2 regions of the Methylobacterium sp. WL64 genome follow, and region 2 is predicted to be linked to the other one. Evidence: predicted binding sites of a transcription regulator. Region 2 holds the regulator's gene; the other holds the start of a gene.
The links. The regulator LexA, encoded in region 2, represses DNA repair genes until DNA is damaged. The targets are predictions, from matches to a motif close to TGTTCNNNNTGTGTTCNG.

Region 1 (7,238 bases), on a different contig from region 2:
CCCGCGGACCCGACCTTCAAGACGCCGGCCCAGGGCGCCGCCACCCAGGTCTGGGCGGCGACCTCGCCGCTGCTCGACGGACTCGGCGGCCTCTATTGCGAGGATTGCGACGTGGCCGTTAGGGCCGAAGCGGCAGCTGTGCCGTTCGTGGGCGTCAAGGCGTATGCGGTGGATCCTGACGAGGCCGCGCGGTTGTGGGCGTTGTCCGTCGCCCTGACCGAGACCGCGGTCATCTGAGTGGTACGGTCGTCCCACCGTCCGCTCGCGCGTCATCGCGGGTTCCGGGGTGACCACGCCACGGTTTGGAAAGCGCTCACCGCACGACCACCGGCATGCGATCCGCTTGACCGTGCCGAGGTCCGAAACGGCGCTCGCCTCTCGGTCTCCGAACTCACAAACGCTGACGGACGGTGGCGGCGAGGAAGACAGCTGGCGAGCCGACGATGGCCATCCACCGGACTCCCAAACGGGTTCAAGCTTGCACGAAGCCGCAGTATAAATTACGGTCAGCATGAATAGGCGGTCGCGTTGATCGGCTTTGGCGCTGGCACGGCACGTGTCCGCATGCCGGGCGGTCGGCCACTCCAAGAGGTCCATCGATGGCCGAAGAAACGCCTGGGCCGCTGACCGCCTTCGGTCTGGTCTTCCATGCCGGAGGTCGGCACTCCGGGTCCGAGGACCGCACCCGCGACGCGGCAGGCTACCTCGTCGCGACCGCGCGCACGACCGGCCTTCCGTTCGATCGGTCCGGTGCCGGGATGCCACCCGCCGCCGGTCAAGCGACCGCGCCGTTCTCGACGGCGATCCGCCGGCCGGTGGCGGATCGGCCATCGTGCCCGCGCTGAAATCCGTGAGGCCGTGAGGGTTCTGCCATGGACATCCGAACGCGTCGCCTGCTCGAAGCGCCGCTCGTGCCGACCCTGGCTCGGATGGCCGGGCCGAACGTCGTGGTGATGGTCGTCCAGACCTCCATCGGCCTGATCGAGACCTACTTCGTCGCGAAGCTCGGCACCGACGCCCTAGCCGGCATGGCCCTCGTCTTCCCGGTCGTCATGCTCGTCCAGATGCTGTCGGCCGGCGGCATGGGCGGCGGCATCCAGTCGGCGGTCTCGCGTACCCTGGGCGCCGGCCGGAAGGCGGAGGCCAGCCTCGTCGCTTGGCACGCTGTCGCCATCGGCCTCGGACTTGGTCTCGTGACCAGTCTGCTCGCGCTGCCGCTGGGACCGCGCCTCTACGCCGCGATGGGCGGCACGGGGGAATCGCTCCAGGCTGCGACGGCCTACGCGAACGTCGTGCTCGGCGGAGCGGTCCTGATCTGGCTTTTCAACGCGCTCGCGGCCGTGATCCGCGGTACCGGCAACATGGCCCTCCCGGCCGGCGTCACCTGCGCCGGCGCCATCGTGCTGATCCCTCTCTCGCCGGCGCTGATCTTCGGCTGGGGGCCGTTCCCGAAGCTCGGGGTCGTGGGCGGCGGAGTCGCTTTCGCGGCCTACTACGCCGCCGGCACCGCCGTCTTCGCCGCCTCGATTTGGTCTGGCCGCGGCGTCCTGCACCCGAGCCGGCGCCTCCCGAGGCTTACCTGGGCGCCGTCCCGCGAGATCCTGCGCGTCGGCCTGCTCTCCGGCATCGCCAGTATCACGTCGAACGTCACGGTCATCGCCGCGACGGGCTTCGTGGGGACGGCGGGGCCGGCCGCGGTTGCCGGGTATGGAACCGGCGCCCGGCTGGAATACCTGCTGGTCCCCCTCGTATTCGGGCTCGGTTCGCCCATTGCCGCCATCGTCGGCACCGCCCTCGGCGCCGGACTGCAGGCCCGCGCCCGTCAGGCTGCGCTCACCGGCGCCATCGTGGCCGGTCTTCTGACGGAGGCCATCGGCGTTGCGGCCGCCCTGTATCCTGAAGCTTGGCTCGGTCTGTTCGGGGGTGATCCGGCCATGTTGGCTACGGGCTCCTCCTATCTCCGCATCGTCGGACCGTTCTACGGGTTCTTCGGGGCCGGCCTTGCTCTCTACTTCGCGGCCCAAGGTGCAGGCCGTGTCGGCTGGCCGCTCACGGCCAGCGTCTTCCGGATGGGGGTGGCGCTGGGGGGGGCCTGGATCGCGGCTATCCTCGGGCTCGGCCCCGCGTGGATGTTTGTTGCCCTCGCGGCTGGGCTCTTCACCATGGGCATCGTCAACGCGGCTGCTTTTGCCACGGGCAAGATGTTCGTGGCCCAGCCCGCGCCGGAACCGGCTGTCCCGCCCCAAGTCCTCACGACGGCCGTTGAGTGACCTCGAAAGGCGTAGAGCCGCCGAACCTGCCGCTCGATGGATGGCCATCAGGGGCCGGCATCGCCCCGCCAATACGGCGTGGCTGAGCGGATTTCCGCCTGTCTGCTTTTGGATGAAAGAGGCGTCGAAGTGGATATCACCGGGGCGCTCCCTCCTCGCCCCTTGCAAGCGGCCGTGAGAGTCAAGCAATGCGACCCGATCGCTACACTTACCGTCTTGGATCGATGACTACCCTGTAGTTGCTGCCCGATCCCCATACGTCTACCGGTAGGTTGCCGTCCCGAGCCCGGCCACGCGCGACTGGTGCGACATCGAAGCCCTGTGCAACGTTTGTCGAATGGCCGGTCAGGTCGACCCGCCTGACCGACGATGCGCCGTTGTCGATGACGAAGGCGGCGTCAGGCCCCTGGGGCACAAGGCTCGGCTGTCGAACGCGCCGCGAACACTTCTTTGGCTGAGAATAATCCGTTTAATGCTGCTGGAAAGCCTGCATAAACGGCCATCTGCATGATAACTTCAGTGACCTCTTCACACGAGAGGCCGACGTTCAGGCCTGCCTCTATGTGGACCTTAAGTTGTGGTGCTGCATTGCCCATCGCCGTTAGTGCCGCGATAGTGGCTATCTCGCGGGAACGCCGTTCTAGGCCGGGGCGGCTGTAAATATCGCCGAAAGGGAACTCGATAAGGTAGGTCGCAAAGTCAGGGGCGATCTCCGCGAGCGAGGCGACGACCTTCTCTCCTGCTTGGCCGTCGATCTCAGCGAGTGCTCGCTGCCCGCGCTCTAGCCGGCTTTCGTCGCCGTTGCGGTGTTGTCGTGTCATACGCCTGCGTCCTCCCGTCAGAGCCGGCGTAGCCGGCGATCTTGGTGTCGAGGACGAGAAGGCAGGCTTGCAGATCGGCCACATGCGCGCGGACGCACTCGCGGTGCTCCCACAGCAAATCACAGCGCTCAGCCTCAGTGATGACGCCACGCTCGCGCAATGCTGCGTATCGCAGCATGTCCCGGATCGGCATACCGGTCGTCTTGAGACGATCTAAGAATGCGATCCACGCTAGGATAGACGCGTCGTAATCACGCTGGTTTGACTGATCTCGGTCAGCATAGGGGAGTAGCCCGATCCGCTCATAGTAACGAATCGTATGGGCAGACAATCCCGAACGCCTCGCGAGTTCTCCGATCTTCACGAATATCTTCTCATCACGACGCTAAGAATGCTGCGGGTTTGAGCGCACTCTAAGTCAAGAAAAAAATCTGGTCGGGCTACGACAGTCTGGTCCTCACCCCGAACTCGAGTTGCCGGGCGGCCAGAAGATGGCCGCTGACCAGAAGGGCCGGCAGCCATCCAAAGGCCGGCACGGGTCGAAAGCATTGGTCCCATGCATGATCGGATCAGATCCGGGCCCGTACTTGCTAGGCTGGTCTTGCGATGATGGCGAGGATCATCGCGAACCCGAACGTTCTCCCGCCTAACCCCGCATCCTGACGCGGGCGCTCCGAGATGAGGCGGTTGGATTGGCACAGGGTGATGGAGCCCGGACCCGTCGCCATCCTGAGCCGCGAAACGAAATCCGAAACGCCCGCGCCATCACCGCCTCCGCGGCAAACCGAGCCCCTGGATGCGTCCTGCGACGCCCCCGCACGCACTGACGCAGCCCCGTCTGATTTCCGCGGACAGCAGACCCCGACCCTTGCGCACGCCGCCGCGATCCCGCATATACGATGAAACAAAACAGGAACAAAAGAGCGTCGCCGTAGAAAGCTGTGGATGACGCGGTTGCCTCTCACCGGAACGAGCCCCGCATGCGAACCGCCGACAAGCAGATCGCCGACATCCTGGTGCGTTACGGGGAGCCCTTCGGGGGCAACGTCTGGCGCGTGCAGGGCACGGCGGTCATCTACCACAAGACGTTGGAGCGGATCGCCGCCCAGGCCGGGATCGTGTTCGAGCCGCCGACGATCATCCGCGCCGAGCGCGACGAGGCCGTGCTGCTGGTCACCGGGCGCCTGCCCGGTGCCAAATCCGGTGCGAAGCCAGCCGCCGACCGGGTCGAGTGGTCGATGGGCGAGGCGCTGGTCAACGTGAACTACCGCGTCTCGGGCAAGCAGGCGGCCTACGTCTACGCCATGGCGGAGAAGCGCGGGAAGGACCGCGTCATCCTCAAGCTGATCGAACTGCACGGCCTGGTCTACTCGGAGGAGGAGGCCGACGAGTTCCGCGCCCACCTGCCCACGGTCCGGGCCGTGGACGAGGATTTCGAGGAGGCCCAGCCCTTCGACGAGGTCACCGAGGCCGAGGGCGACCTCAAGCGCCGCATCGACGGTGCCGAGACGATCAACGACGTGACCGACCTGATGCTCGACGGGGCCACCCAAGCGATCCTGGCGGCGATGCCGCCCGGCACCCGCGACGAGGTCCGCGACTACGCCAAGGCGCGCCTCGTGGCGCTCGGCTGGCCCAAGCGCACCGGCCGCCGCAGCGCCGCCTGAAGTTTCGAACGCTCAAACCCGCAGGAGACCGCCATGCATCTCACGACGCGCCGCCGTACCCTGAAGGCCCGCCGGGACCATCATCGGGGCTGGAGCATCGAGACCCTGTCGTACAGCCCGACCCGGATCGTGCGCCTGGGCGACGAGAAAGTCGCGATCCTGTTCCCGCCGGTCGAGCCCGGGGCTGAGTGGCAGCTCTACCCGCATCCCGACACGTTCCCGGGGCTCAACTTCGACGGGCTGCCCGAGCCGCTGCGCCCAGAGTTTCTGGGATTCTCGGATCTGCCGGCCGTCGAGCGGTTTCTCGGCATCGACGACGCGGTGCCGACGGCCCTCGCGGCCTGACCGGACGGCCCTTCACGCCCGAGGCCAGGGCGCGCCCCGGTGGAGCGCCTCGGCCTCGGGCGTGAAGCCTTGGGGGCCGTGCAGCACCAGCGGCGGCAGCAGGCTCGGAGCCGCGCGGCTGCCCCGGATGCCGGCGATCAGCACCCGGATCGCCGGCGCCTCGGCCCGGGCGTGGACCGGGCGGATCGCGATCCCGCCGTAGCGGCCCTTCATGGCGTCGAGGCAGGCCGGCAGGGCGTCTGCCCGGTGGATCAGCCCGAGCCGGCCCCCCGGTCGCAGGACCGCCGTGCAGGCGCGGATCCAGAGGTCCAGGCCGCTCTCGGGAAACGTGTGTGCCGTCGCCTTGCCGGGATGCGGGGAGGGGCGGTGGCGGCCCGTGGTGAAGAACGGCGGGTTGGTCAGGACGAGGTCGACGCTGTCGGGCTCCAGCCCGGCGGCGCGGCGCTCGGCCGCCGGCGCCAGAACGTCGGCCTCGATCACCGAAGCCGCGATGCCGTTGAGGACGGCGTTGGCCCGGGCCAGCCCGGCCAGTTCGGGGTCGCGCTCCACCAGGGTCGGGCAGGTTCCGGGATGAAGCGCCGCGCAGGCCAGACCCACCGCGCCGGTCCCGGCGCCGACATCGCACAACCGCTCCCCCGGCGCCGGGACCAGCAGCCGGGCGAGCAGCACCGCATCGGTCCCGGCCCGGTGCGCTCCGCGGGGCGGCTGGTGCAGGCGCAAAATCCCGCCCAGGAAGGCATCGGGCTCCGGGCTCACGGGTCACGCAACTCGTGCGCGAGCCCGGCATCCTTGAGCAACCGGCGGGCCTGGGGCGCCCAATCGCCCGGAACCATCAGGCGCTGACCGAACGCCCCGATCGAGCCTTCCATCACGCTCATATGGGTGTCGGCCACCAGGACCGGGATCTCGGCCGCCTCGAGCACCGTGCGGGCAAAGCCGATCAGCACGGGATCATTCGCGGAAATCAGCACGATCATCGCAATTCTTCGAAGGATGCCGGTCGTCCGGCGCATTCGTCGCGTTCGCTGCGCATTCCCTTCGCACCATATCCTCTCTGCGCCGATGTTGCGGCGCCGCGAGGCGCGTGCGAAGGGATCGCCCGCCCCCTGCGGGGGAACCGGACTGGAGGTCGCGGATCTTGGGTATGGCCCTCTCCATCGAGAATCCGAAGCCCGAGACCGAGGCGGGGTTGAACGACCTCGTCGCGCTGGTGGCGGACGGCATGGCGCGGGTCAACACCACGATCCTGTCGCGCACCGGATCCGACGTGGCGATGATCCCGGAGGTGGCCAACCACCTGATCGCCAGCGGCGGCAAGCGGCTGCGCCCGATCCTGACGCTCGCCTGCGCGCAGCTCTGCGGTTACGCCGACCCGTCGGACGGCGACGTGAAGCTCGCCGCCAGCGTCGAGTTCATGCACACCGCGACCCTGCTGCACGACGACGTGGTCGATGAGAGCGACATGCGGCGCGGCCGCGTCGCCGCCCGGATCAAGTGGGGCAACGAGGCCTCGGTGCTGGTCGGCGACTTCCTGCTCGGCCAGGCCTTCCGGATGATGGTCGAGGTCGGCTCCCTGCGGGCGCTCGATATCCTGTCCGCCGCCGCCACGGTGATCGCCGAGGGCGAGGTGATGCAGCTCACCAACGCCAAGAACCTCGATACCGACGAAGCCGCCTACCTGGCGGTGATCCGCGGCAAGACCGCCGAGCTGTTCGCCGCCGCCTGCGAGGTTGGGCCGGTGCTCGCCGGCCGGCCGGAGGCCGAGCAGGTCGCCGCCCGCGCCTACGGGATGAACCTCGGCATCGCCTTCCAGCTGATCGACGACGTGCTCGATTACGGCGGCACCTCGGCTGCCCTCGGCAAGAATGTCGGCGACGATTTTCGCGAGGGCAAGATCACCCTGCCGATCGTGCTGGCCCACCGCCGGGCCAGCGAGGGCGAGCGCGGCTTCTGGCGGCGGACCCTGCAGCAGGGTGAGATCGGCGAGGACGACCTCGGCACCGCCCTCGACCTGCTGCAGCGGCACGGCGCCCTGGAGGAGACGGTGGCCCGCGCCCACGAGTATGGCGCCCAGGCCCGCGCCGCCCTCGACGTCTTCCCGGACGGTCCGGTCAAGGCCGCGCTCAACGGGGCCG
Region 2 (9,155 bases):
GTGGTAGAAGGCCGAGAGCGCGCCGACGGAGGCGACCATCACGGCCATGGGGTGGGCGTCACGCCGGAAGCCGGTGAAGAACCGGTTCATCTGGTCGTGCACCATGGTGTGGCGCGTGACCCGATAGTCGAAATCGGCCTTCTGGGCGGCGGTCGGCAGCGTACCGAACAGCATCAGGTAGCAGGTCTCGAGGAAGTCGCCCTTCTCGGCGAGTTGCTCGATCGGGTAGCCGCGATAGAGCAGCACGCCCTCATCGCCGTCGATGTAGGTGATCTTCGATTCGCACGAGGCCGTCGAGGTGAAGCCCGGATCGAAGGTGAAGGCGCCGGTCTTGGCGTAGAGCTTGCCGATGTCGATGACGTCCGGGCCGATCGTGCCGGACTTGACCGGCAGTTCGATCTCCTTGCCGTCCACGGTGATGGTGCTGGATGCGCTCATGGAACGTGGACCCTTCTCTGGCGACGTGGCGGATGCCGGCCTCGGGCTGCCCGAGTCGACCCCGGGGCCGGAGCACGCCGCGCGTCATGTTGCGGGTGCTCACAGGCCATGGGTTACCCAAACGGCAGTGCAGCAGCAACGGGGTCGGTGACAACCGACCGCCATCGCCAAGCAAAATCCGGTACCAAGCGAAATCCGGGCCGAGGCGCGCAGTTCCTTCCCGCCCGCTCAGCCCTGCGGCACCTGATCGGCGAGGCGCGCCAGGGTCTCGGATCGTCCGAGCACCGCCATCACGTCGAACAGGGGCGGGGAGGTGGTGCGGCCGGTGAGTGCGGCCCGCAGGGGCTGGGCCACCTGCCCAAGCTTGCACCCGGCTGTCTCCGCATACTGACGCACCGCACCCTCGGTCGCCGCCGCGCTCCACTCGGGCAGCGACTGGAGATCCGGCAGCACCCCAGCCAGACGCGCCCGGCCCTCGTCGGACAGGAGCGTCCGGGCCTTGTCGTCGAGCACCAGGGGACGCTGGGCGGTGAGGTAATAGGCGCTGTCGAGCAGTTCGATCAGTGTCTTGGCCCGCTCTTTCAGGCCCGGCATGGCCTGGATCAGCTGGTCCTTGAGGGCTGGCTGGAGCGTCGCCGGGAGGCCGCGCTCCGGGCCGACGTTCGGCAGGATCGTCTCGAGCGCGGCGACCAGATCCGCATCGGCGCTGCCTCGGATGTAGAGTCCGTTGAGGTTGGCGAGCTTGGCGAAGTCGAACCGCGCCGCCGAGCGCCCCACTGCGCGGAGATCGAAGGCCGTGATCATCTCGTCGGTGGAGAACACCTCCTGGTCGCCGTGGCTCCAGCCCAGTCGCACAAGGTAGTTGCGCAGCGCCTCCGGCAGGTAGCCGAGGTCGCGGTAGGCCTCGACCCCGAGCGCCCCGTGGCGCTTCGACAGCTTCGCCCCGTCGGCGCCGTGGATCAGCGGGATATGGGCCATCCTGGGAATGTCCCAGCCGAGCGCAGAGAAGATCTGGCTCTGCCGGGCCGCGTTGGTGAGGTGGTCGTCGCCGCGGATGACCTGGGTGACGCCCATGTCGTGGTCGTCGACCACGACGGCGAGCATGTAGGTCGGCGTCCCGTCCGAGCGCAGCAGGACGAGGTCGTCGAGATCGCGGTTGGCCCAGGTCACCCGCCCCTGCACGGCATCCTCGACCACCGTCTCGCCCTCGATGGGCGCGCGCAGCCGGATCACCGGCCTGACCCCGGCAGGAGCCTCGGACGGGTCGCGATCGCGCCACCGCCCGTCGTAGCGCGGGGCCCGGCCCTCGGCTCGGGCGGTCTCCCGCATCTGCGTCAGTTCCTCCGCGGAGGCGTAGCAATGGTAGGCGCGGCCGGCGGCCAGCAGCTCCTCGGCGACCGCGCGATGGCGCTCGGCGCGGGCGAACTGGAAGACCACGTCCCCGTCCCAATCGAGGCCGAGCCAGGACAGGCCGTCGAGGATCGCGTCGATCGCGCCCTTGGTCGAGCGTTCCCGGTCGGTATCCTCGATGCGCAGCAGCATCTTGCCGCCGGTGTGGCGGGCGTACAGCCAATTGAACAGCGCCGTGCGGGCACCGCCGATATGGAGGTATCCGGTGGGCGAGGGGGCGAAGCGCGTGACGACGGCTGAGGACATCGGGCCGATATGTTCGGGGGCGAAGGGCGATGGGGCGGTGCAGGGCGTCAGGGCGGCGCCCGTCGCACGGCGTGGCGCCCGTAGCACGAAGCGTCCGCTGTAGCACGGGCCGACGGGTGCGTTAAGAATCCCCGGCCGGGACTTGAGTCGTCCGGCACGGGGCGGGGCGGATGCGGCGGATCGGCGCGAGGCTGGCGGGCGGCGCGGTGGCGCTGGCCGGCACGCGCCCGGTGTCGATGCCGGCGCTCCGCGGCTGGCTCGCCGATGGGCTCACCCGGGAGGTCGAGCAGCGCCGCCTGTTCCCGTGGCTGGCGGTGGCGTTCGGCGCCGGGATCCTGGTCTTCTTCGGGTGTGCCGACGGGACGCCGTTCCTCGCCGCCCCCTTGGCAGGAGCGGCGCTCGCCCTCGCGCCGGCGCCGTTCCTGGGTGCGCGGCCGGGGGCACTCGCCCTTTGCCTGGCGCTGACAGCCGGCTTCCTGGGCTTCGCGGCGGCGACCTGGCGGGTCTCGCAGGTGGCGGCGCCGATCCTCACCCGCACTACAATCGGGCCGCTGACCGGGATGATCGAGGGGCTGGACGAGCGCGAGGTCGGCGCCCGGCTGGTGATCAGGGTCGAGAGCTTCGCCGGGCTCGAACCCGCTTTGAGGCCGCTTCGGGTGCGGGTCTCGTTCCGGAAGGCGCCATCCCTGCGGCCCGGGGACTTCATCGCCGCGACGGCAAGGTTGCTGCCGCCGCCCGAGGCGGCACGACCGGGCGGCTACGATTTCGCCCGGGATGCCTACTTTCAGGGACTCGGCGCGGTAGGCTCGCTGATCGGGGCGATCACGGTTCGAGAGCCGCCCACCCCGCCACCTCTGCGCCTGCGACTGGCAGCCTTGCTGGACGAGGCCCGCAACGCGCTGACACGCCGGATCGCGCAGGCCGAGGGCGGGCAAGCGGGGGCCGTGGCGGCGGCCCTGGTCACGGGCAAGCGCGGCCTGATCGGACCGGCCGCCAACGATGCGCTCCGGGCGGCGGGCATCTATCACGTCGTTTCCATCTCGGGCCTCCACATGGTGCTGGCCGCCGGCGTGGTGTTCTGGCTGGTGCGGGCCGTCTTGGCGCTGGTGCCGTATTGCGCGCTGGTCTGGCCGATCAAGAAGATCGCCGCCGGGTTCGCGATGCTGGGCGTCACCGCCTATTGCGCGTTCTCGGGCTGGGACATCGCCGCCGAGCGCTCGCTGATCATGACGCTGATCATGCTCGGCGCGATCCTGGTCGACCGGCCGGCGCTGTCCATGCGCAACCTCGCGCTGGCCGCCCTGATAGCATTGGCGCGGGAACCCGAGGGCCTGCTCGGACCGAGCTTCCAGATGTCGTTCGGGGCGGTGGCCGGGCTGATCGCCTGCGCGCGGCTGATCGACGGACGCCTGTTCCAGCGTCCCGGGGCGGGGCGGATCGAGCGGTTCGTCGGCACCGGCCTCTCGGCCGTGACAGGCACCCTCGCGACGACCCTGGTGGCACAGGTCGCGACGGCGCCGTTCGCGACCTACCATTTCCAGACGGTCCAGCCGTTCGGGCTGATCGGCAACGCCCTTACCCTGCCGCTGGTCTCCCTGGTCGTGATGCCGGCGGCGGTGATCGGGATCCTGGCCTATCCCTTCGCCCTGGACCGGCCGATCTGGTGGCTGATGGGACAGGCGGTGGGCGGCATGCTGGCGATCTCCGAATTGATCGCCGGCTTCAATCGGGCCGTCCTGGTGCTGCCGGCCTTCGGCACCGGCGCGCTGATGCTGCTGGCGGCCGGGCTGCTGCTGGCGACGCTGCCGGTATCGCGACTGCGCTGGCTGGCCCTGCCGCCCGCCCTGCTCGGGCTCGGCCTCGCCGTCGTTCCGGAGCGATTCGACCTGTACGTCGACCGGCAGGGCGGTGGTGCGGCCGTGCGTGGACCGGACGGAGTCCTGTGGGCCCTCGGCAATCCTTCGGCCTTCGTGATGGAGCAGTGGCTGAAAGCGGATGGCGACGGGCGATCGGCGAAGGCGGTGATCCAGGCTTCGTCGGCTGTCGGACGGTGCGACCGGCTCGGCTGCACCGCAAGCCTGCCGGACGGCCGCGCCGTCGCCCTGGTCCGCGACCGGCGCGCCTTCACGGAGGACTGCGCCCGGGCGGCCCTGCTGATCTCGCGGCTCGCGGCGCCGCCCACCTGCACGGGGCCGCTGGTGATCGACCGCCGGGTGCTCGCCGAACGAGGCGCCGTCGCACTCCGGGCCGACCGGGATGGCTTCACGGCACGCTATACCCGCGACACGGGCCGTACCGTGCCTTGGCGGGCATCACCGGCTTCGCGGCCATCGCCTGTCCCACAACCGAAAGTGGTAACACCCTCCGAGCCGATCCCGGCCGAGGCCGACGTCGCCGGTTCCGAGGCCGCGCCTGGCGACGCGCCGGCCGAACCCCTTCAGTAGCGGCGGACGAGGCTGACGAGCCGCCCCTGGATCTGGACCCGGTCGGGCCCGAGCACGCGGGTCTCGTAGGCCGGGTTGGCGGCCTCCAGGGCGATCGAGGAGCCCCGGCGGCGGAGCCGCTTGAGCGTCGCCTCCTCGTCGTCGATCAGCGCCACGATGATGTCGCCGGTATTGGCCGTATCCTGCTTGCGGATCACCACGAGGTCACCGTCCAGGATGCCGGCATCGACCATCGAGTCGCCGCGGACCTCGAGAGCGTAATGCTCGCCGCCGGCCAGGAAGTCCGGCGACATGGTGATGGCGTGGCTCTGGTTCTGGATCGCCGAGACCGGCGTACCGGCCGCGATCCGGCCCATCACGGGGATCGAGATGGCGCGGCCGCCGTCGTCGATCATCCGGGCGGTCGCCGGCTGCGCCGGCAGCTTGGACTTCCCGCCCTCGACCACGCTCGGGGTGAAGCGGCGGGGCTCCGCAGGTGGAGCAGCCGCCTGGGACAGGCTCTCGGGGATGCGGATCACCTCGATGGCGCGCGCCCGGTTCGGCAGGCGGCGCAGGAAGCCGCGCTCCTCGAGGGCCGTGATCAGCCGGTGGATGCCCGATTTGGACTTCAGATCGAGGGCGTCCTTCATCTCGTCGAACGAGGGCGGGACGCCACATTCCTGCATGCGGCTCTGGATGAAACGCAGGAGGTCCAGCTGCTTGCGCGTGAGCATCGACGGGGGACTCGCGGCTTGGAGGACCGCATCGATGCGGTCGCGGAAACAAATCACGAACACGTTAAACGTTCCGCAAGTGTTCCGCAAGCGTGATCGGCTGAGCTTGATCGATCGGCGATGTGCGGATGCGGCCGTTGTGTGCCGTGACGCGGTCGCGCCGCCATGGCAGAACCGGTCTGGCAGGATCGGCACGATCCCGGGCCAGCCTTGGTGACCTGAATCGCCGGAATGGTCCATAGGCTGGGACGGTCAGAGTGGCGCGGCGGGCCGCTCACGTCTGCCCACGGCACCTTGCCCGGACGACAGACATAGATCGCATGGACGCCGCATCATCCGACATCGCCGAGACCTGCAGCCGCGTGAAGCGCCTGAGAGTGGCGACCGCGGCCGCCCATGATCAGCTCGACCGGCGCATCATGGCGGCAAAGCCGTTCGCGAGCCTGGAGCGCTACGCGCTGTTCCTCCAGATCCAGTACAGGTTCCATGCGGTCGTCGATCGAGTCTATCGCGATGGCGCGTTCGCCCATGTCCTGCCCGATCTCGACGGCAGGCGCCGACTGCCCCTGATCCAGCAGGATCTGCGCGATGTCGGAGCGCCCGTCCCTGACGGCGCGTCCGAGGAACATTTCGGGACGATCGAACCGGCGCAGGGATTGGGCTGGCTCTACGTCGCCGAGGGCTCGAATCTCGGGGCGGCCATCCTGCTCAAGGAGGCCCGGGCGCTCGGCCTGTCGGAAACCCACGGTGCGCGCCATCTTGCCGGACATCCCGAAGGACGCGGGTTGCATTGGCGGCTTTTCACGGCCGCCCTCGACCGGGTCGAACTCCGGGAGACCGGGGAGCAACGCGTCGCCGCGGGGGCGACGGAGGCGTTCCAGTTCGTGCGCCGGCTGGTCGGGGACGTCTTCGAGGACTGACGGCGCCGCCACCCGGTCGGATCGTTCCGCCGCCCTGGCGCAGCAACAAAGCCTGTCACGCGCGCCGTCCACCGCCGAGTCGGGCGATGACCGGTCGCGGACGCCTGGAACGGCATCTCGGGCGACAAACGAATTGACTGGGCAAGCGGCGCCGTTTCAATGCGCCGAGGTGCTTGACCCGGTCGGCGGGGCAGGCGGATCGTCCCGGCGGCTTCGAGACTGGGCTGGAATTGGGCTTGGGATGACGAGGATGCGACGCGCGGCTCTTCTGCCCATCGGTGCCGGGGCCGTCGGCTTGGCGCTGGCCGGCTGCACCACCGGGTTCTCGTATATCTCGCGCAACTACGTGGCGCTCACCCCGCAGGTGGTCACCATCGGCTGCAAGGAGCCCTACGAGGTCTACGACAACCGGCAGGTGCGCCGGATGCTCGTCGTCTCGAACGCCCTGCGCGAGTACACCGGCTGCAATCTCAGCGAGGTGCGGATCGATCCCGATCCGGCCGCGACCCGGGTGAAGCGCTTCCGCACCGCCGCCCGCGCCTATCTCGACGAGACCGTGCGGGAGGATTGCCGGATCACCGGCGAGACGGTGTTCGATCCGCAGAAGAGCGAATTCACCTACGCCTGCGACGCGCCGATCGAGAAGCGGGGCACGGTGGTGCCGCGCCTGCCGGGCCGCAATCCGGGCTTCATCCAACAATGATCTGAGCCGCCCGCGCCGGCCCCGAGCCCGCCCGGTCAGGCGCCCGGCTTGGGGAAGGTGCGCTCGGCCGCATCGCCGGCCGCCGCCAGCAGGGCGCGGGCGAAGGCCCGGGCCTCCGCCCGGTCCAGCACGATCGCCGCGGTGACCGGGCCGCCGCCGAGGTCGGCGAGGGCGAGTTCGAGCCGTACCCCGTCCGGCATGGCGCTCGCCTGGAGGCTCCAGCCGCCCCCCCGATCCGTGCTCTCCGTCATGACATCCCTCCCGGCTGCCGGACCCGAGACAACGCCGCAGGCTCCGGCCGGAACGGCCCTGGCCCGGGACTGTTCCCGCGTCGCGCCGCACCCGACTTCCCTGCCCCGCGGATCCGAGTTCCTCAAGAGCGCCGGCCCGACCGTGGCGATCGCCGGGGTCGGCGCCCTCGACGGGGTCGGCCTGCTCCGGAGCGATTGACGCCGGCGCCTCGATGATGTCTCCCCCGGGCGACCTGACACGGGGAGTCGCGACACATGCAAGAGATCTGGTTCCGCACCGGCGAGGCCACCGTCCTGGCCGCCGACGGGCAGTACACCGACGCCATGCCCGAGGTCTTGATCGGCTCGGTCCGCGGGCCGGTGGGTCAGGCCTTCGCGTCGATGATGGGGCAGGTCCAGGGCCACACCCGGATGTTCGTGGTGCGCGACCTCAACCAGCTCGTGCGCCCCGCCACGATGATGACCACCAAGGCGACGATCCACACGGCCGAGTATGTCGAGCTGCTCGGCGGCGTCGTCCAGGCCGCCACCGGCGACGCGATCGTGGACTGCATCATCGAGGGCGTGCTGCCCAAGGACGGTCTCGACGAGCTGTGCATGATCATCATGATCTGGCTCGACCCGCGCTGCGCGGAGGACGACAACCTCGACCGCAAGGACCTGTACCGCACCAACTACGAGGCGACGAAGCTCGCCATCGCCCGGGCCCTCAAGGGCGAGCCGACCGTGGACGAGCTGATCGCCAACCGGAAGACCGTGAAGCATTACGCGCTTCAGGACGTGATCGAGTATTGATCAGCGCGGCGGGATGCGCCCCACCGAGCACAGGGTGCGCATCGCGCTGCTGCCGGGATCGGTGTAGCAGGAGGCGGACCAGCCGTTCTGCTGGATGAACGACTTGCGGCGGTCCGACAGGGCGGTCCGGTAGGCGTCGGCGATGATCGGCTCGACCCGCGCGGCCGGCTCGCCGACCAGGATCTCCGAGGCCGCCGCGAGGTCGCGGAAGAAGGCCGCCGAGGGAGCGGGCTCCGCGGAGGTCGCCTGCACGATCGGCTCGGCCCGGCAGGTCACGTCGAACTTGATCGGACCGGCCAGGCGGATGTCGATGCTCGGCCCGGCGCGCTTGCCGACCTTGCCGCCGATCGCCCCGGCGATCTGCTGGGCGAGGTCGTCACACGGCTCCGCCCGGGCGGCGAGGGGCAGGCCGGCCAGGGCCGCGAGGAATGTGGCCAGGAGCGGGCGGGCGACGCGGAAGCTTGACATGGCCGGCACTCTACGCGCCGGGCCGGAGGTGTCGAGGGCGGCGTTCACTGCCGCATCTGGGCGAAGCTCTTGAGCAGGGCCGGGGCGAGGCGCATCCCGGTCGGCACCAGCTCGGCCGGCGGCGGCCGGCGGACGCAATCCTCGAGGTAGGCCAGGGATTCCTCCAGGACCGCTCCGGTGAACGGCTTGGCGATCACCGCCGTGGCGCCCTCCAGATCGTCCGAGAGGGCCCGGGCGTTGGCGGTCATGAAGGCGGCCGTGATGCCGCCGATGGCGCGCACCGCGTGCGCCACGTCCACGCCCGAGGAATCATCGCCGAGGCGCAGGTCGATCAGCACCAGTTCGGGCCGGGTTTCGTGGACGAGGGCGATCGCCTCTGCCGCCGTCATGGCGGTGCCCACGACGCGATAGCCGGCCTCCTCCAGCATCATCTCGATCTGCATCAGGATCAGGGCCTCGTCCTCGACGACGAGGATTCGCATCGGCTCGCTCATCTGGCCTCCGGACCGGTAGCCAATTCGCGGGGCAGGCGAACGTTGACGATCGTGCCCGGGTCGTTCGCCTGCCAGGCGATGCTGGCATTGAGCTGGCGGCAGAGGGTGCCGATCAGCCGCTTGCCGAACGAGCGCTGCTCCATGACCTGCACGGGCATGCCGACGCCGTCGTCGGCGATCTTGATGGTGAAGTGGCGGTCGTCCGGCGCCACCGTCACGGAGAGCCGGCCGGCGCGGTGGTCCGGGAAGGCGTGCTTGAGGGCGTTGGTGATC

Region 1: the regulator LexA is predicted to act here: its motif matches at 3,992-4,009, upstream of FV242_RS03260 (trna delta -isopentenylpyrophosphate transferase).

What each region holds. Positions count from the first base shown of each region.
Region 1 covers NZ_VRVA01000004.1:9,541-16,778, forward strand. Annotated here, with positions in the region: gene FV242_RS03235 (SDR family NAD(P)-dependent oxidoreductase) at 1-237, shown strand, start outside; gene FV242_RS03240 (hypothetical protein) at 600-845, shown strand; gene FV242_RS03245 (MATE family efflux transporter) at 873-2,270, shown strand; gene FV242_RS03250 (carboxymuconolactone decarboxylase family protein) at 2,669-3,091, opposite strand; gene FV242_RS03255 (MerR family transcriptional regulator) at 3,027-3,455, opposite strand; gene FV242_RS03260 (trna delta -isopentenylpyrophosphate transferase) at 4,072-4,758, shown strand; gene FV242_RS03265 (hypothetical protein) at 4,792-5,103, shown strand; gene FV242_RS03270 (tRNA1(Val) (adenine(37)-N6)-methyltransferase) at 5,116-5,859, opposite strand; gene FV242_RS03275 (DUF2007 domain-containing protein) at 5,856-6,080, opposite strand; gene FV242_RS03280 (polyprenyl synthetase family protein) at 6,248-7,238, shown strand, end outside.
Region 2 covers NZ_VRVA01000069.1:1,193-10,347, reverse strand. Annotated here, with positions in the region: gene gltA (citrate synthase) at 1-438, opposite strand, end outside; gene gltX (glutamate--tRNA ligase) at 667-2,094, opposite strand; gene FV242_RS22595 (ComEC/Rec2 family competence protein) at 2,265-4,538, shown strand; gene lexA (transcriptional repressor LexA) at 4,532-5,251, opposite strand; gene FV242_RS22585 (biliverdin-producing heme oxygenase) at 5,572-6,171, shown strand; gene FV242_RS22580 (hypothetical protein) at 6,422-6,874, shown strand; gene FV242_RS22575 (hypothetical protein) at 6,910-7,125, opposite strand; gene FV242_RS22570 (hypothetical protein) at 7,124-7,324, shown strand; gene fae (formaldehyde-activating enzyme) at 7,381-7,920, shown strand; gene FV242_RS22560 (hypothetical protein) at 7,921-8,388, opposite strand; gene FV242_RS22555 (response regulator) at 8,433-8,882, opposite strand; gene FV242_RS22550 (histidine kinase dimerization/phosphoacceptor domain -containing protein) at 8,879-9,155, opposite strand, start outside.